DNA from 3 places in the Peribacillus sp. ACCC06369 genome. Region 3 is predicted to be linked to each of the others. Evidence: riboswitches for the same ligand, from Rfam matches in the RefSeq annotation. Region 3 holds a riboswitch; each other region holds the start of a gene.
What was found. A riboswitch is a leader RNA that binds a small molecule or an ion and turns the genes downstream of it on or off. The one in region 3 is predicted to bind S-adenosylmethionine.
Positions count from the first base shown of each region.

Region 1: linked by a shared signal. The riboswitch ahead of QUF78_RS15550 (bifunctional homocysteine S-methyltransferase/methylenetetrahydrofolate reductase) and the one ahead of QUF78_RS24650 (5-methyltetrahydropteroyltriglutamate--homocysteine S-methyltransferase) in region 3 are both predicted to bind S-adenosylmethionine.
Region 2: linked by a shared signal. The riboswitch ahead of QUF78_RS06370 (methionine biosynthesis PLP-dependent protein) and the one ahead of QUF78_RS24650 (5-methyltetrahydropteroyltriglutamate--homocysteine S-methyltransferase) in region 3 are both predicted to bind S-adenosylmethionine.

Region 1 is NZ_JAUCEN010000002.1:3,038,072-3,048,345, forward strand. Features, by position in the region: gene QUF78_RS15540 (polysaccharide deacetylase family protein) at 1-505, opposite strand, end outside; gene metH (methionine synthase) at 608-4,057, opposite strand; gene QUF78_RS15550 (bifunctional homocysteine S-methyltransferase/methylenetetrahydrofolate reductase) at 4,050-5,897, opposite strand; SAM riboswitch class I at 6,001-6,099, opposite strand; gene QUF78_RS15555 (MOSC domain-containing protein) at 6,211-6,861, opposite strand; gene ku (non-homologous end joining protein Ku) at 7,364-8,206, opposite strand; gene ligD (DNA ligase D) at 8,356-10,203, shown strand.
Region 2 is NZ_JAUCEN010000002.1:1,139,108-1,149,381, reverse strand. Features, by position in the region: gene QUF78_RS06405 (MetQ/NlpA family ABC transporter substrate-binding protein) at 1-745, shown strand, start outside; gene QUF78_RS06400 (iron-containing alcohol dehydrogenase family protein) at 810-1,916, shown strand; gene QUF78_RS06395 (NAD-dependent epimerase/dehydratase family protein) at 2,065-3,099, opposite strand; gene QUF78_RS06390 (PucR family transcriptional regulator) at 3,332-4,216, shown strand; gene QUF78_RS06385 (ABC transporter ATP-binding protein) at 4,341-5,486, shown strand; gene QUF78_RS06380 (hypothetical protein) at 5,554-5,796, opposite strand; gene fumC (class II fumarate hydratase) at 5,905-7,287, opposite strand; SAM riboswitch class I at 7,634-7,747, shown strand; gene QUF78_RS06370 (methionine biosynthesis PLP-dependent protein) at 7,833-8,945, shown strand; gene metC (cystathionine beta-lyase) at 8,942-10,123, shown strand; gene QUF78_RS06360 (type B 50S ribosomal protein L31) at 10,234-10,274, opposite strand, start outside.
Region 3 is NZ_JAUCEN010000002.1:4,839,280-4,849,553, reverse strand. Features, by position in the region: gene QUF78_RS24660 (MFS transporter) at 1-342, opposite strand, end outside; gene QUF78_RS24655 (ArsR/SmtB family transcription factor) at 498-800, opposite strand; gene QUF78_RS24650 (5-methyltetrahydropteroyltriglutamate--homocysteine S-methyltransferase) at 852-1,955, opposite strand; SAM riboswitch class I at 2,039-2,140, opposite strand; gene QUF78_RS24645 (hypothetical protein) at 2,325-2,762, shown strand; gene QUF78_RS24640 (glycerol-3-phosphate responsive antiterminator) at 2,923-3,465, shown strand; gene QUF78_RS24635 (MIP/aquaporin family protein) at 3,701-4,525, shown strand; gene glpK (glycerol kinase GlpK) at 4,547-6,037, shown strand; gene QUF78_RS24625 (hypothetical protein) at 6,366-6,581, opposite strand; gene QUF78_RS24620 (hypothetical protein) at 6,586-6,876, opposite strand; gene QUF78_RS24615 (hypothetical protein) at 6,884-7,042, opposite strand; gene QUF78_RS24610 (glycerol-3-phosphate dehydrogenase/oxidase) at 7,211-8,863, shown strand; partial or broken gene QUF78_RS24605 (alanine:cation symporter family protein) at 8,958-9,238, shown strand; gene QUF78_RS24600 (MBL fold metallo-hydrolase) at 9,477-10,181, shown strand.

The DNA.
Region 1 (10,274 bases), 1.8 Mb from region 3:
GTTGAAGGATTCCATTGATGATGGGTTTAGTTGCAGCCTGATGCCGAAGTCGATTATTGGAGCCGCCAGGAAGGCGTACAATTCGGCTTTTTATCCCAAACTCCTTTTGCAGCATGGTTTCAAGCCTATTCAGATCTTGAAAGAAACTCTCTGTCGATCGATAAACGATGGAATAATCATGTGTATAGGAATGAAGGCCAATCGCATGACCGCGGGAAACCATTTCCTGATAACATTCCTTTGCGTATGGTTCTTCGTTACCTTTAACGAAAAATGTGGCCTTAACATGGTAGCGGTCCAAAATATCCAATATCTCCATGGTATTCAAAGATGGTCCATCATCGAAAGTCAAATAAGCGATTTTCTGATTTTCCTTACTTTTTAGGAGCGGTATCATCTCTTCGGGAACCATTGCATGTACTTGAATGGACTGTACATCCATCACGAACAAAATAATAATGAGAGAAATCGTCATGGAAAGAAATAATTTAAGCAGATTCTTCATAGGTGTTGCATCCCCTTCCTTTTGACCATTAAGATATACCAATTAAGGGGTTTCATGCGCAATAAGGCAGCGGTAAAAAATACCGCTGCCTTATCCATATGCTTATCGATCTACATTAAAGTAACGAGCTTCAGGATGTGCAAAAACGATCGCTGATACGGAAGCCTCAGGTTCCATCATGCATCCTTCAGTCAATTCAACGCCAATATCTTGAGGTTGTAACAAGCGGAATAGTTTCTCCTGATCTTCCAGATTTGGACAAGCTGGATAACCAAATGAAAATCTTTGCCCGGTGTACTTAGCGGCAAACCGCTCTTTCATAGACATTTCAATCGGATCGCTTATTCCTAAATCATCACGCATTAATTGATGAATTCTTTCCGCAAACCCTTCAGCTGTTTCTAGAGCAAGCGATTGAAGGGCGTGATTTTTCAAGAAATCACCTTCAAGCTTTAGTTTTTCTGCCCATTTCCTGATCCCTTTTCCGGCTGTAACAAGGAAGAAACCAACATAATCCATTTTCCCGGAGGAGACCGGTTTCGCGAAGTCCGCTAAACAAAGATGCGGATTCGTATCTTGCCGAGGAAATTCAAAAGTTTCCAAAACCTCGTTATGATTATCCGGGTTGTAAACCAATAGCTTGTCCCCTTCACTTTGAGCAGGGAAAAATTGATAAATCGCATTCAAGCCGTAGTCCGGTTCCGTCTTTAAGAATTCGATCAATTCATCAACGAGGGCATTCAGCTGCACCGCTTTTTCATTGCCTTCCTTAAGCAATTCGGCAACTTTACCTTTTAGCCCCAAATGATGTCCAATCAGCATTTGTCTATTAATGTACGGCTGGATGACATCCAATGGATAGTTTTTCAGAACGTGACGCATGATATCACGCGGTTCTTTAACAGGTACATCACTCAATGGAGCAGCTGTGGACTGCTTCCGAACAGGTTTTTCCATCGTGGCAGCAATGGCGGCATTGGCTTTCGATTTTTCCCGTTTCTGGACTAACTCTTCTAAGTAGACCACTTTTTTGTCAGTGTCATGTAAAATATTCGTAACAGCCAACCCATCCATCGCGTCTTTGGAATATAAAACCGGACCTCCATATTCAGGTGATATTTTAAAATCGGTGAATTTACGGGATAGAGCAGCCCCTCCCACTAAAATAGGGGTATCTATTCCCGCTTGTCTTAAATCCTGTGCAGTTAACACCATTTGCTGTGCTGATTTAACAAGTAATCCAGATAGTCCAATTATGGTTGGCTCATGTTTTCGAACCTCTTCAATGATTTGTTGCGGTGCGACCTTGATACCCAAATCAATGACTTCATAGCCATTATTAGACAGTATGATATCCACTAGGTTTTTCCCGATATCATGTACATCTCCCTTGACAGTCGCTAAAAGGATCTTTCCTTTCTTGGCGCTATCTTCAGAGTTTTCCATTAGTGGTTCAAGGTGAGATACAGCCGCCTTCATTGCTTCAGCACTCTGAAGCACTTCTGCGACAATAAGTTGGTTGTCATTAAATAACCGACCCACTTCACTCATTCCATCCATCAATGGTCCATTGATGATTTCCAATGGGCGGTCACCGCGTTCAATTGCTTTATTTAAATCATCAATCAATCCTTCTTTCGTACCTTCGATAATATAGTTACCTAATCGTTCGTCCAATGGCAGGATCACACCATTATCCTTCTTCTCCGCTTTTTTCCCACGATAAAACTCGGTAAAGATCGCTAAAGTTTCTGTAGAGGTTTCAAACAGGAGTGCCTCAGCCAATTTCACTTCGTCTTCCGGTATCAGAGCGAAACGTTCAAGCTTTTCCGTATTCACGATAGCATAATCGAGACCTGCTTTTGTACAATGGTAGAGGAAAACGGCATTTAGAATTTCCCTTCCACGTGCTGGCAGTCCGAATGAAACATTCGATATGCCAAGTATCGTTAAGCATTCCGGAAACTTTTCTTTGATTGCCTTAATTCCCTTCACCGTTTCTAAAGCAGAACCGATATATTGTTCATCACCCGTACCTACAGGAAAAACCAGCGGATCAAAAATGATGTCACTTTTGTTTAGTCCATACTTATTTACGAGCAAATCAACAGAACGTGTAGCCACTTCCAATTTGCGCTCAGCATCGACGGCCATCCCAATTTCATCAATGGTTCCTACGACAACGGCAGCACCATATTGATGGACGAATGGCACTATTTTTTCAAAGCGCTCTTCACCATCTTCAAGGTTAATGGAATTAATGATGGATTTTCCTTGTGAATGTTTTAATGCTTGTTCAAGTACGGCTTCATCTGTAGTATCGATGACCAATGGGACTTTCACTTTTTTGACGACCTCTTCTACGAACTCCTTCATATCACCAAGCTCATCCCCATCAGGGTCAGCAAGACAGATATCAATGACATGGGCGCCTTTTTTTACCTGGGCACGTGCAATTTCGGCAGCTGGCTCGTAATGTTTTCCACGAATCAGCTCCTTGAATTTTCGAGATCCGATAACATTCGTTCTCTCACCTACGAATAAAGGACGCATTGAATCATCATAAATGAGTGGCTCTATGCCTGATACGGCATGCCCATGGGCTGATTCGGATATTGTACGGGGCTGAATGCCTTCAAGGACCCTGACAAGTTCTTTAATATGTTCTGGCGTAGTACCACAACAACCCCCAATGATATTGACCCATCCCTTTTCGGCAAATTGCTTCATTTTCTCTGCAAGTGAAGTCGGTGACTCATGATAGTGACCCTCTTCATCCGGGAGCCCGGCATTCGGGTAACAACTGATTGCGCTATTGGCTATATCTGCAAGTGTCCTGATATGGTCTATCATGAATTCCGGCCCTGTTGCACAATTCAGGCCGACTGCCATGGGCTTCATATGTTCAACCGATAAATAGAAAGCTTCTATCGACTGGCCAGCAAGTGTCGTCCCCATCGGTTCGATCGTACCTGATATGATGACAGGCACATCTTTTCCTGATTTAGCGAAGGCTGCTTTTATTCCAGAAAAGGCTGCCTTGACATTAAGCATATCCTGACAGGTTTCCACCAATAACAAGTCTACCCCGCCATCCAAAAGACCGAGTGCCTGTTCTTCATAAGAATCGGTTAAAATATCAAAAGTCGTTCCACCTGTTACGGATAGCGTTTTTGTGGTAGGCCCCATCGAGCCAGCTACATATCTTGGCCAATTATCATTTGAATATTTTTCACATGCTTTAACGGCAAGCTCAGCTGAAATTTTATTAAGCTCGTAGGCAATCGTGCTTATTTGGTATTCCTCAAGAACGATGCTAGTCGCTCCGAAGGTATTTGTTTCAATGATATCAGCACCTGCTGCTAAATATTTTTCATGGATGGATTGGATGATTTCCGGTTGTGTCAGTGATAAATACTCGTTGCAACCCTCGAATTGTTCCCCGCCAAAGTCCTCTGCTGTTAAATTCTCCGCTTGAAGCATGGTTCCCATCGCTCCATCGAGCAGGAGAATCTTAGTATCCAACTGATCTTGAATCGCTTTTTTATTCATGTACTGCCACCTCTGATGTATGTTTACTATCGACTTTTCTAATATATTTCGTAAGTTCCGCTGTCATTTCATAGCGAAGGAACGGAGTGATTAAATATATGCCCTTGAATTTTTCCCTTGCCGCGTCGACTAGCTCGCGCGCGATATTCACCCCTTCAATTCTTGACTTTACAGGGTCATCCCCCGCTAAAGCCATGGCCCTCCTTACATTATCTGGCAATTTGATGCCCGGGATCTCATTATGGATGAATTCGGCATTCCGTGTGCTTGTCAATGGCATGATACCGACGAAAACCGGGGTTTCTAAATGTTTTGTAGCTTCATAAACTTCTTCAATCTGCTCAACTGAATAAATTGGCTGTGTCAAAAAGGATTGGGCACCGCAGGCAATCTTCTTTTCCATTCTCTGTACGGCTTTATCCAAATATTTTACATTGGGATTAAAAGCGGCGGCAATTTTAAAATTAGCCCGCTGGCCCAAACTCTGACCGGAATAGGATAGACCTTCATTAAATTGTTTGACCATGCTTATTAGGTCAAACGACGATAAATCATAAACCGAAGTGGCTCCCGGGAAGTCCCCAATTTTAGAGGGATCTCCGGTGATGATCAATAATTCGTCCAGCCCAACCGTCTGCAGGCCCATTAAATGTGACTGCAGGCCAATTAAATTTCGATCCCGGCATGTTATATGCACCATCGGCTTTACATTCAATTGGTTCTTCAGCAAGTTAGCCAGTGCATCATTCGATATCCTTGGTGAAGCAAGTGAATTATCCGCCAAGGTAATGGAATCGACCCCTGCTTTTTTCAAAACCTCGGCACCAGTCATGAAACTCTCTATTCCCAACTTTTTCGGAGGATCAAGTTCAACAAGAATCGTCCTTTCTGTTTTGGCCTTTTCGTACAGAGGGAGTTCCAATTCTCTATCGTTCACTTCAATTATTTCTATTTCACGGGCTTTCGTATATTTCTCTTTTACTGGAGCCAAACTTCCAATCGCATTCTTTACAGCTTGAATATGCAGGGGAGTCGTTCCACAGCACCCTCCTATGATCCCGGCACCTTGCTCACGAAGGTCTAGGGCACTTGAGCCGAAATATTCCGGCACAGCTTTATAGACAAGCCTTCCATCCACATAATCGGGAAGGCTGGCATTTGGGTAAATGGCAATCGACGCTTGCTTTGGCAAACTCACCTCTTCCAAGGCCCGAATCATATGATGTGGACCGAGTCGGCAATTCACCCCAACAACATCGGCACCCAATTGCTCGAGTTTTTGAAAGGCTTCATTTAAATGGATTCCATTTTGAAGATTTCCCAGTTCATGCATCGAAACATTTGCGATGATCGGCAGTCCAGTTTCATTTTTAACGATTTGCAAAACGGTTTCCAGCTCTTCCAGGTCATAAAATGTTTCCAAGAGAATCCCATCCGGGTTTTCCATCAACAGACTGTATAGCTGTTCACGAAAACCTCGCTTTATCTCTTCCATACTTAAATCCGATTTCCTGATACTCCGCTGTGCCCCTATGGTACCGAAGACATATGCCTTTCCTTTTGCCGCTTTTTTAGCAAGGATGACTCCCTGGCGATTGATTCTGCTTACTTCATCTTCAAGTCCATGCCGTTTCAATTTATTGAAATTGGCCCCATATGTATTAGATTGAAGGATATCTGCACCAGCTTGCAAATAGGCACGGTGAATGGACTCTATTTGATCTGGGTTCGTGCAGTTTAATTCCTCATAACATTGATCGATGCCATAAGAGTACAGTAAGGTCCCCATTGCCCCTTCTCCAACCAGCATTCTTTCTTTCAATTCTTTACGAAAATTCATAATTACACCCTCTCTCAAAAACAATCCTGTTTTTGTCGTTTTATATGAGTATGAGAGAAAAGAAAAAAAACCTTCTCAAAGAAGAAGGTCTTTTGAAACATTCTCCTCATCTATCAAGCTCTGCTTGCTGGATTTAGCACCTTTGCCTAAGCTGGTTGCTGAGGTTTCTTCGGGCCAGTCCCTCCACCTCTCTCGATAAGATCCAATTATATAATTTTCACAAGATTTCAAAATTTGATTATATTTAATTTACATTAATAATCTGTCAATTTCAATACCTGATCGTCATTTTTTTCACTTTTGCAAAATTCAATCACTCTTTTGCAGCTTGAACTCTCTTCACTATCCTTTGTTTCCAGTCTTCCGCTAACGAGTCTAGTGTAAGTAACGCGTTTGAGCCTTCCAGCCCATCTCGGTTATGCAGGATCACCTCTGTTGCATAATGAACCGAAATTTTTTCTTGCAAACGATCTATTAGCACGATTTCGTTTTGTTTCTTTATCGTTCCTTCCTGAATGACTTTTGCAAAATAACCAGTGTAACTCGTTTTCAGCACGAATTCCAAAAACTTAGGTTCTTGATTGAAGTGAGAAATGGTCGAGCAAGGGATCCTCCCCTGATTAATTTGAACAATCACTTCGCCTATTTGATAAATATCACCGATATACGTTGTTTCTTCCCTCATCCCCGCTACAGTTAAATTTTCACCGAATGCAGGGATATCTAGCTTTTTAGCGAATCTTTCATTCCATAATGAGTAATGCTCAAAGGGGTAAAAACACAAAGCCCGATCAGGACCTCCATGGAACTTTACATTACCTACCCCATCACCCATTATGCCTGATTTAGTTACTATCACGTCATCCACTGCTTGTTTATCCATCGCTGAAAAGATATCGATATTCGAAAAATTTTCCTGTTTGGGCTTTCCGGCATGAAGGGATTCGATTTTTCCATTTTCCATTTTACATCTTCCATTCTTATTTAATTTATATCATCCTATATGTATAAATTATACTAAAAATCCATTTTGTTCTGTAGTTTTTATGGGAATATAGCAGATTAGAAGGGCAAAAGCACCAAGTTGGCGAAATATCATTGATTTCCAGAAAAATTCATAGGTTAGTTTCAGTAATTTTGTTGCTATTTCAGAATTAAATATGGTAGAATATGAACACAATATATAGTCGAAAACTACAACCGTTCGCCTATATGTTGATTTTCACGATTGAATTCCTCATTGTCGCTCTTTAGGGAGCGAATTTTTTTGCCTTCATTTCCATCCATCATTTCTTTTAATTCCATTCAGTTCCTTACATCGTGATCCACTTACCTATTTGTACTTCCTTCCATATGTAATCCTCTCCCTGTTAAGTCACTTTCATTACCTTATTAGAAGGCAAACCCCCTTGCTAAAACAAGCAGAAAGCCGAGCGACATCACACGTCTTCCGCTCAGCTTCCTGTTTATGCTTGTTTCTTTTTTTTCGGTGCCGCTTTCTTTCGGGTAGTCTTTTTCTTTTCCGGTTCATCATGTTTCGTTCGGTCAATGGATGCCTGTAAAGCCTCCATTAAATCGGTTACATTGTTGGAAACTGGCTCTTTTGTTTTGGCTGTAATCGTCGTTTGTCCCGTTTTCTTCGATTCAATCAAATCAAGTAAAGCGGTTCGATAGTCATCGTTATATTTTGTCGGATCGAAAGTAGTCGTTAATTGATCTATCAATAACACAGCCGTATCGATTTCCTTTTTTACAATGGTATCGTTGGCAGGGATATTCGGCACATCCGCTGTGGAGCGAACTTCATCCGGATAATGAATCGTTTCCATCACCAAGGTATTATCAACAACTCGGATTACCGCCATTTGTTCTTTTGAGCGAATGATGATTTTCGCTAACCCAACCTTATTCGATTCTTTTAGGGCCTGCCTCAAAAGGGAATAAGCTTTTATCCCACCGTCATTAGGAGACATGTAATAACTCCGGTTGAAATAAATGGGATCTATTTCTTCAATTTTAACGAAATCCACGATTTCCACTGCTTTTTCTTCATTTTGTTTTTTTAGCTGTTCTAGTTCACTGTCTTCCAATACAACAAACTTTCCCTTTGTATATTCAAAAGCGCGGACTATATCGTCCTTTCCCACTTCTTTTTGGCAAACCGGACACATCTTTTCGTATTTAATCGGTGAATGACACTCCTTATGCAACGTCCTTAAAGATATATCCTTATCTTCCGTTGCAGCATGAAGTTTGATCGGAATGTTCACCAAACCGAATGATATGCTCCCCTTCCACATCGTATGCATATTCGTCACCTCATAACTTATTTTTAAAGAGAAGATCAATTTTATTATTCCCCTTTGTTAAAAAAAAACCGAAAAAACAATTGCCAACTCTAACACTTCGTTTTTTTGGCAAAATAATGTTATCAATTATTTGCGGAGGTAATTACAAGATGAAACCGATGCTGCCAACCTATTACCCTGAAGCCCCTAACTCCAAGGATTGGCGTTATGAAATCAAATATGACGGCTTTAGGGCAATTTTAACGATAGACTCCGATACGATAAGCATCTCGAGTCGAAATGAGAAGGAGTTATCACCCTTATTCCCAGAAATCATTGCTTACATCAAAGATCTGGACCTGGAAGATTACCTACCACTGCAGTTGGACGGTGAATTGGTCTGGCTTACCAATCAAGCAAAAGCGGACTTTTTTCAAATACAGTGGCGTGGACGCCTTGGGAAACAATCCTTAATTTCAGAAAAAGCTCATTTTTCCCCATGCCGGTTTATAGCGTTTGACCTGCTTCGCATCAGCGGAAAAGACATAGCAGCTAATCCTATGGAAGAACGAAGGAGATTCATGATGAATATGGGTGAAGAACTTGGCTTTCCTATGCCTCCTGACTCCACCGATAAGGCTTTGATCCAATTAATAGAAAGTTTTGACGTTTTGGATGATGCCTTGAAAAAGGTCATCCTATTCGATGGCGAAGGAGTTGTCGCCAAGGAAATTCGGGGAACTTGGCAAGAAGGAAAACGTTCTACATCTTGGATTAAGGTGAAAAATTGGAAGACCGTTTCTTGTTTCATTACAGCATTGCACAAAGAAAATGGTTACGTTTCCCTCGCAGTTTTCAAAGAAGGTGCCGTAACGAAAATCGGAAGTGTTAAAAATGGACTGAGTGCTCAAGATAAAGGGATATTGCATGAACTGATCAAGCAAAATGCATCAGACGAAGATGCACAATTTTTTTATATACATCCATCCATTTGCATCGAAGTTCAATTCTTACACGTTTATGAGGAAAATGAATTGCGTGAACCCCAGTTTTCGCAATGGCTTTTACAAACAACCCCCGATGAATGTACCTGGGAGAAATTCGTCATAGGCCAATACACATTTCCAGATACTGTACAAATAACCTCCAAGGATAAACCACTTTGGATAACCGGTGGAAAACAGGTGGTAAAAGTTGAATACCTTCATTATTTACGGGAGGTTTCAGCTTTCTTCTTACCCTTCTTGAAGGATAAACAGCTTACGACTATTCGCTATCCTCATGGCACTATGGATAAAGAAAGATTTTTCCAGAAAAACAAGCCTGATTATGCGCCGGCCTTTATTAAAACGTTCATGGATGATGATATTGAGTATATGCTGTGTAACGATATTGAAACGCTACTTTGGTTTGGAAATCAACTGGCATTGGAATTCCATGCCCCATTTCAGAAAGCTGGAAAAACAAGACCCAATGAAATCGTCCTGGACTTAGATCCCCCTTCCATCGAATTTTTCTCCTTGGCTATAAAGGCCGCACAGGAAATAAAAAAGGTGATGGACTCTTTAAGGATAAAAGCTTTTGTAAAAACTTCAGGTAACAAAGGACTGCAAATTCACATCCCTCTGCCTGATGACAGATTTACTTATCAGGAGACACGCATATTCACCGATTTTCTCGGTGACTACTTAACAAGTTCCAACCCAAATGATTTTACAACGGAAAGAATGAAAATAAATCGGCATGACCGACTTTACTTGGACTTTGTGCAGCATAGTGAAGGAAAAACCATCATTCAACCTTATTCCCCACGGGGAAATTCTTTCGCGGGTGTGGCTACACCTTTGTTTTGGGAGGAAGTTGACGAAAGTCTCCAGTTAAAGGACTATACGATTGAAACCATACCAAACAGAATCAAAAGGAACGGATGTGCATTTATGGATTACAGGCTTGTCGATAATGGCCCGGCCTTTTTGGAAGTATTATCATTCCTAAAACAAAAAAAGACCAACAACTAGTTGGTCTTTTTTTGAAGGAGTGTAAAATGGAACGTTGATTGGAAAGTAGGGTGCGCCTCTAGGGTCTCCCT
Region 2 (10,274 bases), 3.7 Mb from region 3:
CCCAAAAACTGAAGACAAAAAAGAATTGAAGATCGGGGCGACTACCGGGCCATACGCCGATATGGTTAAAGAAGCAATCCAGCCAGGTCTGGAAGATCTCGGTTACAAAATAGAGATCGTAGAGTTCACCGACTATATCCAGCCGAATAAGTCGCTTGGCAACAACTCGATCGACGCCAACCTATTCCAGCATAAAGTGTACATGGATAACTTCGCTAAAGAAAATGATCTAACGCTTTCCGACCTTATCATAGTTCCAACAGCACCAATGGGCATATACTCGAACAAATATAAATCGTTGAAAGAAATTAAAGACGGTACATCCCTTGCATTGCCAAATGATCCGGTTAACCTTGCACGTGCACTTAAAGTGCTGGTGGATGAAAAATTGATTGAGGTTGACCCAGATGTCGACCCTTTAAAAATATCTGAAAAGGATGTAACGGAAAATCCAAAAAACATCCAATTCAAGCCATTGGAATCCGCTCAATTGCCCCGCGCAACAGACAGTGTTGACCTATCAGCTGTCCCTGGTAATTTCGCTCTCGCAGCGAAAATGGACCTCCAGGATGCCCTTGTTTTAGAAAAGATGCCAGATATGTATCGAAACGTTGTTGCAGTGAATACAAAAGATGTAGACGCTCAATTTGCCAAAGATATTAAATCAGTAGTGGAATCCGCCCAGTTTGAAAAAGTGATCGATAGCAATTTTGCCGGATTCGGAAAACCAGATTGGATGAAATGATCAAATAATCGAGGCCTGCTTTCCCTTTTCAGGGAAACAGGCCTTTACATTAAGGAGAACGAATATGAATACCCTACTGGAAGTCCGCAGCGGCCCAGCCTATTATGCCTGTAAAGCTAATGTCCTTGAAACACTGGAAGCAAAACTGAGTAAAGCGAACATTCGTAAAGTGCTCGTTATTCATGGAAGAAAATCATGGAAAGTTGCAGAACCATTTTTTCCTTCTTTCGAAAATATTGAGACGATCTTTTTCACATACGACGGGGAATGCAGTGACCCGGAAATTGAACGCGTCAAGAAGTCAGCTCTTGAACAAGGTGTGGATGCATTAATCGGCATTGGAGGCGGTAAGCTGCTCGACCTCGCCAAATCGGCCGGAAACTCGCTTCAAAAGGAAATCATCCTCATACCAACCCTGGCTTCCACCTGCGCTGCCTGGACACCGTTAAGTGTCATTTATGATGATAATGGTTCCTATGTCCGCTATGATATTCATGAAAAAAGCGCTTGGATGTTATTTATCGAACCGGGAATTCTATTGGATTCGCCTATTGGCTTTTTACGGGCAGGAATCGGCGATACATTGGCGAAATGGTATGAGGGCAATGCATTGGTCGAAAAACTTGCCACAAAGTCCGTTTGTATTGAATTGGCACATATGGCCGCAAGGCAATGTCAGGAAGTTTTATTGACATATGGCGAGGAAGCCCTAGCGGATTTGGAAAAGGGCAAATGGACAGACTCACTAAAGCGTGTAATTGAAACGAACATCATCACCAGTGGTCTAGTTGGCGGCTTTGGTGACCAGTACCTGCGCATTGCCGGTGCCCACTCCATTCATAATGGCATGACTTCCATCACGCAAACGCATCATTTACTTCACGGGGAAAAAGTGGCATATGGCATTTTAGTCCAGCTTATGTTGGAAGGGAAATTCTCAGAAATCAAACAATTAATTCCATTCTACCAGGTGCTTAAACTGCCTATGACATTGTTTGATATTGGTCTGACGGTTGAACATAGGGCGGAACTTCAAGAGATTGCAGCCCACTCTGTCAAAGAAGAGGAAGGCATCCATCTTCTTTTCCCTGATATTAACCGGGAAAAAGTGACAGCAGCCATGGAAAACCTTGAAGTCCTCACAACCCACGCAAGCACATCCATGGACTGAAAAAACGATGGGGTTTTTCCCCATCGTTTTTTAATACATTAAGGAATCAAATCATAACATTGCTTGTTTCAAATCACCCTTTTCTCTATGTACCTATTATTAAACAAAATGTGGTGCCAATCCTTCAGTCTAATAAAAGAAGTTTTCATCAGACTGTCTGTTTCCATAATCGAAGGAGATCACTTTCATGTTGTCTGTGGATACCAGCTTTTCTATCAGCTGACTCTGGTCGATTCTTTTCCCAATCCCAAATATCTTCGAGTGTTTCAGAAAGCGGACGGAATGTTAGTCCATTATTGATGGCTTTATTGTTATCAAAAGCCAAAAATCCATTCAAAGGTTCCTTGGCTCCTGGAAAAGGGAACTCTTCCGGTATCCATAAAGGCATCTCTCCCCACGGCTCGACTTTATTGTCCATCAAGAACTTTTCAGATACCCATGTAAAGGCAGCATTGCTTCTTGTCACCTTTTTACAGTCTTCAAGTAAACGACCCATAGTTAGAGTGTAATCCGGTCCCACGGCGTTATATGCACCTGTCATACCTTTTTCTATCATTTGTATGATCCATTGAGCTAAGTCCCTTGCATCGATAAATTGGATTGGACGGCCAGGGCGTCCCGGGGATAAAACTTCTCCCCCTTCCGCTATTCTCTTAAGCCAGTATGGCAAACGGTCAGTGTAATCATAAGGACCTACTATTTGGCCAGCACGAATTGACAAGACTTTCCCCGGCAGTTCTTTTTCAGCTGCTTTTTCGCTCAATGATTTTAGCGGACCATAATATTCCCCGTATATCGGTCCAGCCGTTCCACGGGTGATTTCTTCTACTTTTGCATCATTTAGTATATGAACCGCTCCATTTTCATCAATGCCTGGTTTGCTAGGATCCTTATAAACTGAGCAGCTTGAAATATATGTATAATGTTTAACCTGATTCAGTAATCTGCAAGATTTCTCTACAGTTCGAGGGATAAAACCCGATGTGTCAATGACTGCATCCCAATGTCTTTCCTTCAACATTTCCAGATCCCCGTCGCGGTCCCCTCTTAATTGTTCGATTTCGCCAAAAACATCAGGGTTGCTTCCACGATTAAAAAGTGTGACATCATGCCCTTTCTCAATCGCAGCTTTAACTAAATACCGGCCTATAAACCGTGTACCACCCAATATTAAAATGTTCATACAATCGCCTCCTCTTAAACGATATTCCATAAAGCATACGCAAAACCCTTTCCTAAAATTAACAATAATTCCAACTTTTATTCCAACTCGCTTTTAACCATGAATTTCCGTTTACCGGAATGATTTGACCTTGTCATGTCGTTTTTCTTAAAAACTAGTAATATTCTTAATCTTTTGCACTTTATTCTTTTTCGCTATAATGATATGGATATGAAGAAAGAAGGTGGAGACGATGCTTGAAAATCTTAAACAAAAATTCCCGAATGCTATTACCAATAAAATGGATACTGATGAAATTTCTGAATATGTTTGGTTCGAAGACTCTAGAAGTATACTTGGGATTCCCCGTTCAGAAATCACCGCAGAAGAAATCAGTTTATTGGAACTGCTATTTGCTCCTTGCATAAACCCAAATAACCCAAATACGTATCAAGACGTATCATGGAAAACTTTTTTATCCGAACCGAATGCACCATTGCCCTTAACAAGCTGGGAGAATGTTCGATTCATTCATTTCAAGCTGACTCATGCAGATTTTTCCAACTCCGATTTTGAAGACGCCTTCCTCGCTTTCGTTCCATCTGATGCAGCATTGGTCTGGGAAAATGAAACGTCAGGAATCTTGATTGAAACGGACAAGGATGGACCTTTATCAAATAAAGAACTAATCGCCATTTCTTCCACGCTTGAAAGTGACTTTTATGTAAAGACACGTATGTTCACCGGGCGCTTTCACCCTGTAAATCAAGACCTTCATCATCACAGGAACCAGGAGAAAAAATGTTTTTATTTGGCACAAGTGCATCTGCCGGATCTAAAGGTGGCTGATTTAGCAGACATCATCCCCCACTCATTAATAAATGACCTTTCCGTTACGAATGCAAAGTGGTATATCAATGAGATTCTCGGCAAGACCAAGCAGGATACTGAACTTATCAAAACGATCAAAACGTATATCGAATGTAATTCCAATGCCACCTATGCCGCCAAACAGCTTTATATACATCGGAACAGCTTACAATACCGGATAGATAGATTCTCTGAAAGAACTGGTCTCGATATTAGGAACTTTCGTCACGCCTTGACTGCGTACTTGATTCTTTTACTGAATGATTAATTTTCATTACAAACAGGGGTTTTCATCCTTTTTTGTGCAATGTGCCCATACTTTTTTCTAAACTGATAGCTTAGACTATATTTAATTAGTACAAGTAATCAATAGTTTAAAAGGGGGATTTTTCATGGCAGAGTTAGTATTGGATCATATATTCAAGATTTATGATAAAAAGGTGACAGCTGTTAAAGACTTCAACCTTCGTGTTGCCGATAAGGAATTCATAGTTTTTGTGGGACCTTCAGGCTGCGGCAAATCGACGACTTTACGGATGATTGCCGGACTGGAAGACATTTCCCAAGGGGATTTATTTATAGACGGCAAACGAGTCAATGATGTCCCCCCTAAAGATCGTGATATTGCGATGGTTTTCCAGAACTATGCCTTATATCCACATATGTCCGTCTATGACAATATGGCATTTGGATTAAAGCTCCGGAAAACGCCAAAAGCGGAGATCAAGCAAAGGGTCAATGAAGCTGCAAGGATCCTCGGACTTGAAGAGCTGCTAAATAGAAAACCGAAAGCCCTTTCAGGTGGTCAGCGCCAGCGTGTGGCACTAGGCCGTGCAATTGTAAGGGACGCAAAAGTATTTTTGATGGATGAGCCATTATCCAATCTCGACGCAAAGCTGCGGGTTCAAATGCGTGCTGAAATCGCAAAGCTACATAAACGTCTGGACACCACAACGATATATGTCACACATGACCAAACAGAGGCAATGACCATGGCGACACGTCTTGTCGTAATGAAAGATGGTATCATCCAACAGGTCGGTGCCCCAAAAGACGTTTACGAGAAACCCATAAACGTTTTCGTCGGCGGCTTCATCGGATCGCCTGCCATGAACTTCTTTACCGGAACATTAAAAGAAGGCATGTTTAAAATTGGTGAACAAACCTTTGAAATACCAGAATTGAAGATGAGAATGCTGCGTGATCAAGGATATGTCGGAAAAGAAATGATCTTTGGCATCCGTCCGGAGGATTTCCATAACGAAGGAGATTGCTTCACGGAGTCCCCCAACAGTATATTCACAACCCAAATTGATGTAGCCGAACTCATGGGCGCGGAGATCATGCTTTACTCCACATTAGAGGGGCAGGACTTCGTCGCACGGGTAGATGCCAAGAATATTATCCAGGCAGGCGAGAACATCAAACTAGCCCTTGACATGAATAAAGCACACTTTTTTGATAAAGGGACCGAACATCGCATTTTAGTTGAAGAGGACGAACAAATGCAGGAAAGCATGAAGTTATCTGCCAATTAAACGTAAAAAGACCCGTTCATGAATGGGTCTTTTTTTCATTTATTCAAATATTAAATAAGGGTCAAATCTATTCCTGGACCAATACCACTTCATCATGTCCGCATTCAGAGCATTTCATAAGATGCGGGCACTGGCCTTTTTGAAGGGATTGGGGGTATCCGTCGTTCAGCTTAAGTGTGTCGATATCCATATAAGCACTGTAATCATCAGCGTAATCCATGAATTTCCCTTTATCCTCAAGATTGCTGCTGCATTCCGGGCAATTTACATGAATTTTTCTTAGACCGTTGCAAAGCGGGCATAAAGACATTGTTATTCCTCCTGTTCCCGATACTTATGATCTAGTATTTGTTGCTTTCATTATTTTAACACATGGAAACACCCTCCCTAATACCGGCGGGAGGGCACTCCTATGGAATTATTTATTAACCATGTTAGCGGGATCGACCCATGCTTTGAATTCATCTTCCGTGAGGAACTCCAATTTCAATGCCGCTTCTTTTAAGGTAGAGTTGTCCTTGAATGCAGTTTTGGCGATCTTGGCTGCTTTTTCATAACCAATATGCGGGTTCAATGCTGTTACCAACATAAGGGAGCGATCTACATTTTCTTTGATCTTATCTTCATTTGCAGTGATGCCAACCGCACAATTAATGTTAAAAGAGTGTATGCCTTCCGTCAATAATTTCACTGTTTGAAGGAAGTTATAGATGATGACTGGTTTGAATACGTTCAATTCAAAGTTACCTTGGCTTGCTGCAAATCCAATTGTAGCATCGTTACCCACGATTTGTGTCGCAATCATGGTAAGCGCTTCACTCTGTGTTGGATTGACTTTACCCGGCATGATGGAACTGCCTGGCTCATTTTCAGGAATGGCTATTTCGCCGATTCCGCTTCTAGGGCCACTTGCCAGCCATCTGACATCGTTCGCAATTTTCATTAAATCTGCTGCCAATGCTTTCAAAGCACCGTGTGCATAAACGATTTCGTTATGGCTTGTCAATGCATGGAACTTATTATCCGATGTGACGAAAGGATGTCCTGTATCCGCTGCAATTTGTTTTGCTGAAAGTCCCGGGAATTCTTTTTTTGTATTGATTCCTGTTCCTACAGCCGTTCCGCCTAGAGCCAGGTTCAATAATTTTTGGCTGCTTTCCTCAATCATCGCTAAATCTTTATCAAGCATCGCTTTCCAGCCAGAAATTTCTTGTCCTAATGTCAGTGGTGTTGCATCTTGAAGATGCGTCCGGCCAATCTTCACGACATCCCAAAACTCTTTTTCTTTTGAATCGAATGTATCACGAAGTTCTTTGATGGCAGGAACCAACTTTTCAGCGACCTCCATAAAGGCTGCAATATGCATGGCGGTCGGGAAAGTATCATTGGAGCTTTGTGCCTTGTTTACATCATCATTCGGGTGAAGTGTTTCCGATTCACCATTTTCTTTTAACCATTCATTCCCTTTGTTAGCGACCACTTCATTCACGTTCATATTACTTTGCGTCCCGCTTCCCGTTTGCCAAACTACAAGCGGGAAATGTTCATCAAGCGTACCTTCAAGGATTTCGCCGCAAATCTTAACGATGGCATTCTTTTTAACTTCCGAAAGATCACCGAGATCATAGTTCACCTTTGCCGCAGCTTGTTTAACGTATGCAAATGCACGAACCAATTCAATCGGCATTTTTTCATTACCAATTTTGAAATTGTTACGGCTTCTCTCGGTCTGTGCTCCCCAATATTTATCGGCAGGAACTTTCACTTCACCCATCGTATCTCGTTCGATTCTGTAATCCATGTGTTCTCCTCCTATGTTTGCACTATTCATCGAAGACCTTAAGTATATGAAATGAATAATGTCGTATTATTCTCTCTCCTTACATTGTACAAACTTTATTATTTTAAAGCAAAAATATCCGGCCAAGCCTCCCCTTTTTCTGAAAAATTCAATTAATTCAACAGGATCATTCAGGATTATCCTTGACCACATGAAAATTCCGGATATTCTTTTTTAGACACGTAAAGTGTTGACACCGCTAGGCTCCAATAGACCTAGTCATGAACATCGAAGCAAAATCCATCAAACTTGTTCTTGACAGTATTTTGTATTTATAGTAAATTCAAAAGAAATTGAATAATCTAAACTCTTATCGAGAGAGGTATAGGGAATGGCCCGATGACACCTCAGCAACCTTCATTTGTTTCAAACCAATGAAAAGGTGCTAATTCCACAAGTTTGTGAACTTGGAAGATAAGAAGAATGACTCGTCCCTACTTAATCAAAGTCTTCTTCTTAAAGAAGACTTTTTTTATTTTATATAACTCAAAGGAGCAGTGAAAACTATGTACAAAACTGAAACATATCTTGCTCAATTAGGAAATCGCAGCGAAACGGCGACAGGAACAGTCAATCCGCCGGTATACTTTTCAACTGCTTTTCGCCACGAAGGAATCGGTCAATCGACTGGATTCGATTACACAAGGACAGGTAATCCTACACGCCAACTATTGGAACGATCCATCGCCGATCTGGAAAAAGGCGACCAAGGATATGCCTGCAGTTCAGGAATGGCAGCCATTTCTACTATACTGGCCTTATTTAAATCAGGTGATGCATGGATTGTCAGCGAAGATCTTTATGGGGGTACATATCGTCTGTTAGAACAAGGTTTTAAGAAATGGGGGTTGCAGTGTGACTATGTGAACACTTGTTGTTTGGAGGATATCGAAAAAGCCATCACTCCTCACACGAAAGCCATCTTCATTGAAACTCCCACTAACCCTCTTATGCAGCAAACGGATATTAGCGCCGTTGCCGCATTGGCCAAACGATTTGATTTATTGTTAATCGTTGATAATACTTTTTACACGCCTCTTATTCAACAACCCATCCTGCTTGGAGCGGATATTGTGATTCACAGTGCTACCAAGTATCTCGGTGGTCATAATGATGTGCTCGCCGGACTGATCGTGGCCAGCGGCGCGGAATTATGTGATGCACTTGCCTTCCATCATAATGGTACTGGTGCTGTCTTGAGCCCCTTTGATTCTTGGCTGTTGATGCGCGGAATGAAAACCCTGGCATTGCGGATGGAGCGTCATGAAAAGAATGCAAAGGTACTTGTAGATTACTTGTCGGAACATGATTGTGTTACGGACGTATTGTATCCCGGTAGGGGCGGCATGATTTCCTTCCGCATCATTGAAGAAGCGGCGGTCAACCCATTTTTACAATCACTCTCATTAATTTCGTTTGCAGAAAGCCTTGGAGGGGTCGAAAGCTTCATCACCTATCCTGCTACACAAACACATGCCGATATACCGCTTGAAGTCAGAACGGCCAATGGGGTTTGTAATCGCCTGCTTCGCTTCTCTGTCGGCATTGAGGACAGCGACGATTTGATTCAGGATTTACAGCAAGCATTCGCACACGTAAAAAGGGAGGCACTACGATGACCGATCATGATTTTAGCTTTGAAACCAAATTACTCCATAATCAACATAAATTCGATTCGGCAACAGGCGGTGTGAGCGTCCCCATTCAGCACGCTTCCACTTTCCATCAATCCGATATCGATCAATTCGGTAAATATGATTACAGCAGAAGCGGGAACCCAACTCGCGAAGCGCTGGAAGATATCATTGCCGAACTTGAGGAAGGTACACACGGTTTTGCCTTTTCATCAGGTATGGCAGCCATTTCAACAGCTTTCCTACTGTTGTCTGCCGGAGACCATATCGTCATTTCCGAAGATGTGTATGGCGGAACGTTCAGGATGGTCACAAGTGTTTTGACACGTTTCAATATTGAGCATACTTTCGTTGACATGACGGACCTTGAAAGCGTCAAAGCGGCCATTAAGCCAAATACGAGTGCCATATACATCGAAACGCCTTCAAATCCATTACTTAAAGTGACCGATATTAAAGCCGTATGTGATATCGCAAAAACAGCCGGGGCCTTAAGTTTTGTTGATAATACATTCTTGACGCCAGCATTACAGAAACCACTGAATCTGGGCGCTGATGTTGTCCTTCATAGCGCGACGAAGTTTTTATCCGGACATAGTGATGTGGTAGCTGGACTTGCTGTAGTGAAAGATCCTGAATTGGCAGTAAGACTCGGTTCCCTCCAAAACTCCTTTGGAGCGGTTCTTGGTGTCCAGGACGCCTGGCTAGTAATGAGAGGTCTGAAGACCTTGTCCGTTAGAATGGAGCACTCCCAAAAAGGGGCAGAAAAGATTGCCGCCTACTTAAAGAAGCAGCCCTTGGTTAAAAAAGTGTATTATCCCGGCCTAGCAGATCATCCACAGCACGCCATCCAGGAAGGCCAGTCACTTGGAGCCGGGGCGGTCCTATCATTTGAATTGGAAAGCGAAGAAGTCTTCCGCTCTTTCGTGAACTCTGTCGAGCTTCCTGTTTTTGCCGTAAGCCTTGGAGCTGTCGAATCGATATTATCCTACCCGGCCAAAATGTCCCACGCTGCCATGCCTGCTGATGAAAGGGAAAAGCGGGGCATCACGAACAGCTTGCTTCGTCTCTCTGTCGGACTTGAAAATCCGGACGATTTAATCAAGGACTTCGATGCGGCCCTTGTAAATATTGCAAAAGGCGAAGCAATTGCTGCGAAATGAAAAAAGGATGGGTGCCCCATATTTATGGGCACCCTTTTTGTTTGCATCATTTTAATTCTTGTTAAACCCATCCATAAAAAAAGGCCAACGATTTCCCGACGGCCTTACTCTCATTTCTTCATATTATATTTATCCAGGAAGCGATCCACTC
Region 3 (10,274 bases):
AGCGGTGACAACAACCAATCCTGCACCTAGAGCCATGATTATGCGTGCAAATAGAAACGGTCCAAAGCCTGGTAATAGGAAGGCAAGGAGATTGGCGACTACGAATAGTCCAAGTGAGTACAACATTAATTTTCGTCTATCTAAACTTGCTGTCAAAGCCATAAGAATGGGGGTACCGATTGCGTAGACAAGGGAGAAAATTGTAATGAGCTGTCCTGCGGCTGCAAGGGTCACTCCAAGAGAATCCGCAATCTTATCTAAAATCCCGGATATGATGAATTCGGATGTTCCAACTAAAAAACTGATAATCGCCAACATGTAAATTTTCCATGTATTAAGCAAATAGATTCACTCCTCATTAATGATTTATGGTTATATGCAAAGACATATCGGAATATGTTAATATGTATGAATAAAAAAATAAACATATCGTGAAATGTCGAATTGTTAAAAGGAAAATAAAACCTAACCCACTAAGGCAGGGATCAGGTTCATTTTCATACTTCTTCTTTCAAGAAATCAGTAATTTTTGAGATTGCATCTTCATCTCGTTTGTAATACGTAAACTTTCCTATCCGCTCCGTCTTGATCAATCCTGCTCTAAGAAGCATCGAGAGGTATTGAGAGGCCGTGGATTGGGTCATGTTTAATTTTTCTGTAATCTGACTTACACAAACGCCGGTTTCCTTCATATCTATTCCCTCATGAGGGGTGAAGTGGAGTTCAGGCGCCTTGAGCCATTGTAAGATTTGCAACCTGGATTCATTGGATAATGCTTTAAATATCTCGATTGTTTTCATACATTTCATTATATCGAGAATTATCGATATGTCAAATGATTAATAAAAAAATCATTCCCATACTTCTTTTGCTACATCAACGACGAACTTCAACTTTTCCCACTGCTGTTCTTCCGTTACCTTGTTGCCGTGATGGGTGGAAGCAAAGCCGCATTGCGGGCTTAAGCATAATTGTTCGAAAGGAACGAAGCGCGAGGCTTCTTTAATACGTGCCTTAACAGCTTCCTTGTCTTCGATTTCTCCATTTTTTGAAGTGACGACCCCTAGAACGACACGCGCCCCGCTATTTGGAATGTATTCCAATGGTTTGAAATCCCCTGAGCGATCATCGTCATATTCCAAGAAGAATCCATCCACTTTTTCTTTTGCCAATAATGTTGGGGCAATACGGGCATAGCTTCCTTCAAATGCCCATGTCGACTGGTAGTTTCCACGACAAAGGTGGGTGGTGACTACCAGGTCTTCTGGTTTGCCTTCCAATGCGCCATTAATTACACGCAGTGCTAAATCAATTAATTGTTCCCTCGTATATTTTCCCTCTTTGAACTGGAAATCCGGAGCTGAAAGCCTGGCAATATATACATCATCCAATTGAAGATAACGCACTCCTGCATCATAAAAGGCTTTCAAAGCATGCTGATACGCTTTGACGATATCATTTGCATAGTCTTCGATATCAGGGTAGACGTCTTCATTTTGAACACCTACAGCAAATAATTGATTGGGACTTGGAATGGTTTGTTTGGCCACGGCACGTCCGTCCACAATTTTGTTCAATTCAATAAAATCACGAATGAAGGGATGTTCAGGATTGAATGAAACCTTTCCGGTATTGCGAACGTTATATCTCTCTGTATCCACACCATCGAAAGTGAGTCCTTTTTCAGTAACATATCCCTCGATTCCATTTAAATGTTCGAGGAAGTCAAAGTGCCACCAGGTCCGTCTGAACTCACCATCCGTCACAGCCTCTAATCCAACTTCAATCTGTTTATCGACAATCCGATTGATTTCTTCGGTTTCAACTTCACGAAGTCGTTCCGCTGAAATTGTACCATCCTTAAATTGCTTTCTGGCAATATGTAAACGTTCCGGTCTTAATAAACTCCCGACGTGGTCCGCCCTAAAAGGCGCTTTCGTTAATGTGATTGACATGTTGCATTCCTTCTTTCCTTTTATAAAATAAAAAACCTCTTCTTAAAAATAAGAAGAGGTGTTGGCAGCATAGCTATTTACTCTTCTTATCTTCAAGTTTTTACACTTCTGGAATTAGCACAGTACATGATTAGTCTGTTGCTGAGGCATCAAAGGGCCAGTCCCTCCACCTCTCTGGATAAGAGTTGTCTATTAAATTAATTATGACTATACAGGTAGTTTTTACAAAGGTCAAGGGTTGAAGGTTGAAGATTTAGAATATATCGATTATTAACTCGGGAAATGTTAACTGCATCCGTGAACCCAGCATATGTTATAACCGACGTTCCTTATGAACTGTGATATTGAAAGTTGGAGGGGAATACCAGGATGAATGCATTCGATCCATCCAATATATTTGGAAATGGCATACCGATAACGGTAACTGCAGCTATGATAGAGAGAATCATAAAGATGAAATCATCTGATCAGGATATTAAAGTCGAGATTACGCCAAAGCATATAGTGCTTTCCGGAACGACGGAAGTGAAAAAAATGATGTTTAAGAAAAACGTAGCTTTCAGGATTACATTAAAACCGGTTCACGTGGAAAAAAGAACGATCTCATTTGAATTAGTGGAAATGGAACCGATTGACAGGAGTTTCATCAACCAAAGGATATTTAACAGACCGCCATTTTTTGAATTTGAAAATAGAATGATCAAAATGAATGTTGGTGCTTGGAACATCGTTAGAAAAATCCCGGTCGGCACAATTAAATCATTTGAACTTGTCGATGGTGCATTGAAAATGAAACTTTCTTTATGATGGATCGTTTTTAGCCGCAATATATAAAGGGGATGCCAGGTATGTTAGTGTAAGGATGGATAGGGTGGCAATTCATTAAAATGTGTTTGAAAAACCAAGCTCTTTAAAATATACTGAATTACTAAAAGTTTTAGTTTTTCCAGAGATAAGGGGGAAAATAATGAACCAGAAGATTTTGCCTGCTTCGGCAAGCATGAAGGATTTCGAAAGATTCTTAGAAAGTTCCTATGAAATAGGCGTGTTTCTTGATTTGCATATATCACAATTGAAAAATGTAAGTATGATGGCAAAGCAGCATAATAAGAAAATGATTTATCATGTCGATTTGATCCATGGCATAAGAAGTGATGAATATGCGACAGAATTCATTTGTCAGGAGTATAATCCATATGGGTTGATTTCGACTAAATCAAACGTTATTTTGAAAGCGAAGCAAAAGGGGGTCATTGCCATCCAGCGAATCTTTTTAATAGATTCGCATGCGCTGGAGAAAAGTTATAAGCTGGTGCAGAAAACCAAGCCGGATTATATCGAAGTTTTACCGGGCGCTATGCCGTGGATGATAAAAGAAGTGAAGGAACGACTACAAACACCCATTTTTGCAGGCGGTCTCATACGTACTTCTGATGAAGTCCTGAACGCCCTTGATGCTGGAGCGTCGGCAATCACCACTTCCAAAACTGAATTATGGGATATCGTCTAATAGGGTAGAACGAGGAATTTGAAAAAAATTACAGAAAAATAGATTAATTTTTCACAAAATAATTGACAGCGTTTTCACAACCTAGTATATTTTACATTACAAGTTAATATATGTGACGGAGACTAGGAGATTCACAACAGATCTATTCATAATTTTTTTATGAGGATAGTTCTGCTGTGAATCTCCTTTTATTTGTTTGCAAGGTTTTTAAATTATCAGGGGAGGGGTTTTATTCATGACTCCATTTTGGGGAGAAGTAGTAGGCACAATGATTTTAGTTTTATTCGGAGCAGGTATTGGAGCGGGTTCATCCTTAAAGGGATCTTATGCTAAAGATGCCGGTTGGATCGTTATCACGATTGCGTGGGGACTGGCTGTCACCATGGGTGTTTTTGCAGTGGGATCCATAAGCGGGGCGCATTTAAATCCGGCGGTCACAGTAGGATTTGCCATTATTGGAGAGTTTCCATGGAGTGATGTACCTGGTTACATCGTTGCCCAAATGATTGGCGCAATCCTGGGGGCAACTCTAGTATTCCTGCACTATTTACCACACTGGAAAGCTACTGATGATCCAGGAACGAAGCTTGGTGTGTTTGCGACTTCACCTGCTATCCCACATACATTTTCAAATCTATTAAGTGAAATGATTGGAACTTTCATCCTTATTCTTGGTTTATTATTCATAGGTGCCAATGATTTTACAGAGGGTCTGAACCCATTCGCTGTCGGTTTATTAATTGTCGTGATTGGGATGTCACTCGGGGGAACGACAGGATATGCCATAAACCCGGCCCGTGATCTCGGGCCCCGCATCGCTCACTTTTTGCTGCCGATCCCGGGTAAAGGCAATTCGAATTGGGGCTATTCATGGATTCCGGTAGTTGGACCGATTGTTGGGGGTTCACTTGGTGCCGTTTGTTATAAAGCATTCTTTTTAGGGGATATAACAGTAGGATTTTGGTCTGTTTTGGGTGCAAGCTTGGTACTATTGGTATTAGCCTATGCATTTGGGAAAAAACAGTCACATGAATTGGAAAGCAGGAATATCGCTAGTTAATAAAAAGGAGGGGCATACACTATGGAAAAATATATTTTATCATTAGATCAAGGAACAACAAGTTCGCGGGCGATTTTATTTAACAAAAAGGGGGAAATCGTCCATTCCTCCCAAAAGGAATTCACGCAGCATTTCCCTAAACCAGGCTGGGTCGAGCATAACGCCAATGAGATTTGGGGATCGATCCTGGCAGTGATTGCCGGTGTACTATCGGAATCCGGTGTAAAGCCAGAGCAAATTGCTGGTATCGGGATTACTAATCAGCGTGAAACGGCAGTCGTTTGGGATAAGGAGACAGGTACTCCTGTTTATAATGCGATTGTATGGCAGTCAAGACAAACAAGTGAAATCTGTGATGATTTGAAGGAAAAGGGACTTAATGATTTATTCCGGGATAAAACGGGATTGTTGATAGATGCATATTTTTCCGGAACGAAAGTGAAATGGATCCTCGATAATGTGGAAGGGGCACGACAAAGGGCGGAGGAAGGCAAGCTGTTATTCGGTACCATCGATACTTGGCTAATCTGGAAGCTTTCAGGAGGCAAGGCTCACGTAACGGACTATTCCAACGCATCTCGGACATTGATGTACAATATTCATGAACTGAAATGGGATGAAGAACTGCTGGAGATATTGACTGTACCGAAGTCGATGCTGCCGGAAGTAAGACCATCATCCGAGGAGTATGCACGTACGGTCGAGTATCATTTCTTCGGCCAATCTATTCCGATTGCCGGAGCAGCCGGTGATCAGCAGGCTGCATTATTTGGCCAAGCCTGCTTTAATGAAGGAATGGCCAAAAATACGTATGGCACAGGCTGTTTCATGCTCATGAATACAGGGGAAAAGGCTGTCAGTTCCGACCACGGACTATTGACGACCCTTGCTTGGGGATTGAATGGGAAGGTCGAATATGCACTGGAAGGCAGTATATTCGTAGCTGGCTCCGCAATCCAATGGCTGCGAGATGGTCTGCGGATGCTTCATGATGCCAAGGATAGCGAAGCCTATGCAAAACGGGTGGAAAGTACGGATGGAGTATATGTAGTGCCGGCTTTTGTAGGCCTTGGAACTCCATATTGGGACAGTGAAGTGCGGGGAGCCGTTTTTGGTTTGACGCGCGGTACCTCCAAAGAACATTTCATTCGTGCCACACTTGAATCACTTGCGTATCAAACGAAGGATGTCCTTGATGCAATGGAGGCGGATTCAGGAATCGAGCTGCAGACATTGAGAGTGGATGGCGGTGCAGTCAAGAATGACTTCTTAATGCAATTCCAAAGTGATTTATTACGGGTGCCTGTCGAAAGGCCGATCATAAACGAAACTACGGCATTGGGGGCTGCGTATTTAGCGGGACTTGCTGTCGGGTATTGGAAGGATCAAGAAGAAATTTCTCGGCAATGGGCGGTGGACAAAACCTTCAAACAATCCATGGCAGAGCAAGATAGTGATAAATTATATGAGGGCTGGAAAAAAGCTGTACACGCTGCAATGGCGTTTAAATAAAAAAACAAGGTGAATTCTTTCTCAAATGAGCTGGAGTGTGCTATACTGAAATCAAGTTAATAACTCGGCCGGAGAACAGGAGAGACCATGAATGCGTTATCGTGAATTCGATAATGTGCATTTATGGTCTCTCTTTTTTTGTTTTTAAAGGCAGATTAGGGATATTAATATCTATATGAATGAGAAACTATGAGAACAAATGAATCATTTGAATATAAGCGAACTCACGAGTAAACAGCGCGAATTCACGAGTAAACGTGCAGAATTCACGAGTAAACAACACGAACTCACGAGTAAACTTGCAGAACCACGAGAAAACAGTGCGAACTCACGAGTAACAGCACGAATACACGAGTAAACTTACAGAACCACGAGAAAACAGTGCGAACTCACGATACACGAGTAAACTTACAGAACCACGAGAAAACAGTGCGAACTCACGATACACGAGTAAACAACACGAATTCACGAGTAAACAGCGCGAACTCACGAGTAAACAACACGAACTCACGAGTAAACTTGCAGAACCACGAGAAAACAGCACGAACTCACGAGTAAACTTGCAGAACCACGAGAAAACAGCACGAACTCACGATTAAACAACACGAATTCACGAGTAAACAGCGCGAACTCACGAGTAAACGTGCAGAATTCACGAGTAAACAACACGAACTCACGAGTAAACTTACAGAACCACGAGAAAACAGTGCGAACTCACGATACACGAGTAAACAACACGAATTCACGAGTAAACAGCGCGAACTCACGAGTAAACAACACGAACTCACGAGTAAACTTGCAGAACCACGAGAAAACAGCACGAACTCACGAGTAAACAACACGAACTCACGAGTAAACTTGCAGAACCACGAGAAAACAGCACGAACTCACGAGTAAACTTGCAGAACCACGAGAAAACAGCACGAACTCACGATTAAACAACACGAATTCACGAGTAAACAGCGCGAACTCACGAGTAAACGTGCAGAATTCACGAGTAAACAACACGAACTCACGAGTAAACTTACAGAACCACGAGAAAACAGTGCGAACTCACGAGTAAACTTACAGAACCACGAGAAAACAGTACGAATACACGAGTAAATAGCGCGAATTCACGAGTAATTCAAGCTACACGACAATAGAGAGCATTACTTAAAGGAGGAGTCAGGGATGAGGTTTTCAAATATATATCGGGAAGAAACAATTGAACTTCTGAAAAAGGAAAAATATGATGTAGTTGTCATTGGTGGGGGAATTACCGGTGCAGGAATCGCCCTGGATGCAACTACCCGTGGGATGAAAGTGGCATTGGTTGAAATGCAGGACTTTGCGGCAGGTACTTCAAGCCGCTCGACAAAACTGGTCCATGGCGGTTTAAGGTATTTGAAGCAATTTGAGATAAAAATGGTTGCTGAGGTTGGTAAAGAGCGGGAAATCGTTTATGAAAATGGACCGCATGTGACCACGCCGGAATGGATGCTGTTACCGATGCACAAAGGAGGCACCTTCGGGAAATTCAGTACTTCCATTGGACTCCGTGTATATGATTTCCTTGCAGGTGTTAAAAAAGCAGAACGCAGGAAAATGCTTTCGGCAGATGAAACACTAAAGCGGGAGCCCCTCGTTAAGAAAGAGGGACTGAAAGGCGGAGGCTACTATGTCGAATATCGGACAGATGATGCTCGTCTGACGATTGAAGTAATGAAGGCAGCTGTCGATAAAGGTGCAACGGCGTTAAATTATACAAAAGTAGATAAATTGTTATATGAAAATGGAAAGGTGAACGGCGTCCAAGTTGCCGATTTACTTTCAGGTGATGCTTATGAAATATACGCAGACAAAGTTATTAATGCAGCAGGTCCATGGGTGGATTCCATCCGTGAGAAAGATCAATCGAAAAAAGGGAAAACGCTGAAGTTATCCAAGGGTGTTCATGTGGTCATCGACCAATCGAAGTTCCCGTTGAAGCAGGCGCTTTATTTTGATACACCTGATGGACGGATGATCTTTGCCATCCCGAGAGCCGGTAAAGCTTATGTAGGGACTACGGACACTTTTTATGATGGTGATCCTGCAGTGCCAACCGTTACATCCGAGGACCGTGCCTATTTATTAAAGTCGATACATTATATGTTTCCAGAAGTGGAAATTTCCGATGATGATATCGAATCAAGCTGGGCTGGAGTAAGGCCGTTGATTCTTGAAGAAGGAAAAGACCCTTCTGAAATATCAAGGAAAGATGAAATATGGGAGTCCGATTCGGGTCTTATCACGATTGCGGGAGGTAAATTGACCGGTTATCGCAAAATGGCAAAAACGACGGTCGATCTTGTGGCAGGGAAGCTTTCCCAGCAATCTAATAAGACTTACCCAACCAGCAGCACTAAAGGAATGCCGATTTCAGGAGGGGATGTCGGAGGATCAAGCAACTTCTCCGATTATATCAAGCAACATATTCAAATGGGAGTGGACTCAGGAATTGCCGTTAAGGACTCCGAAGAAATATTGGCCATGTACGGGTCCAACGCACCTGTGTTATTTGATATCGCAAAAAGCGAAGGAGACGGAGCAGCAAGCATTGGCCTTCCGCAGAAATTGTTCGTACAGCTGAAATACGCACTAGAACATGAAATGGCCGCAACTCCAGTGGACTTCTTCTTCCGAAGGACCGGGACCCTGTTATTCGATATCGATTTAGTCCAAACGCATAAAAGTGCAGTGATTGAATATATGGCTGGATACTTCGGGTGGACGGAATCAACAAAAATGGAGAGAACCAATCAGTTGGAACGGGAAATACTCGGTGCGATTAGAGTATCTTGACTTAAATGAAAAAAACATGACGCCGGCGGAATCGCTGGCGTTTTTTTCGATTCGGGAAGGAAAGGAAAGACGAAACTATTATGTTAGGTTTTCCATGTTCGCCTTAAAGCTCATCATACTAGCAGCCAGTTTCTATGGACCCGTCCGTACGGCAGAGCTTGCTTGGGCATTTGGGGATGCTGGCTTGGGCATTATGGTTTGGCTTAATGTCATTGCCATTTTAATTCTGGCCAAACCGGCGCTTATTGCGTTAAAGGATTACGAAACGCAAAAGAAGGCGGGGGTGGATCCGGTTTTCGATCCCAAAGCTTTAGGCATAAAAAACGCCGACTTTGGGAGCATGAATACACCGGAGACAAGGAAAACGTTTCATGAAGAGAAATGCCCTGAAATAAATTAATAAATATATGGAGATACATGAAAAACCAGCTCTAGGTATTTGAGAGCTGGTTTTTTATCATATTGCGATAACTAGGACAAAACTGAAATTGTGAACATAACCAGTGAGGCTTTAGTTTACATAGAAAGACTATAAGGATGGAATATTATTGAGAAAATAATCATATTATTTAAGATTGTAATTATATAAGTGTGTGGGGGAGTTTGATTAAAGATGAAGCTGACAAAGGTCGATACAGTATATCAACTATCTTTCATGCCACGCGTATTTCCCGTAAACTGTTATTTCATAGAAGAAGAGGATAGCCTTACACTAGTAGATGCAGCTTTACCCTACAGCGGAAAAAGTATTTTGAAGGCGGCGCGGATTATTGGAAAACCGATAACAAGAATAATAGTTACTCATGCACATGATGATCATGTCGGTGCACTAGACGGGCTAAAAGCATTAATGCCTGATGTGCAGGTGAGTATTTCTATCAGGGAAGCGTCATTACTGGCTGGTGATTCCAGCCCCTTACAAAATGAAAATCCAATCCGCGGTGGAGTCCCCAAAAACATTCAAACTCAACCAGACTTGCTGCTTAAAGAGGGCGACCGTATCGGTTCATTGGAAGTGATTTATTCACCTGGGCATACCCCTGGTTCAATATCGCTTCTTGATACCCGGAATCATAGTTTAATTGTCGGGGATGCCCTGCAGACAAGAGGCGGAACTGCAATTTCTGGAATCATTAAACCTTTATTTCCATTCCCGGCCTTTGCTACATGGGATAAACTCCTTGCCCTTGAAAGTGCAAAGAAATTAAGAAGTCTTAATCCGCATTTGCTTGCTGTAGGTCATGGAAAGATGCTAGAACAACCTGGGAATTCCATGGACAAAGCAATAATTGAAGCTGAATTAAAATTCCAGCAATGAAAGAATGGGAAAGTGCCGGCATATTGAGATGTTATCCCAAAAAGAGTGAGGAACACGGCTGATGGGTCTCCGTGCTCCTCACTCTTTAGCTGT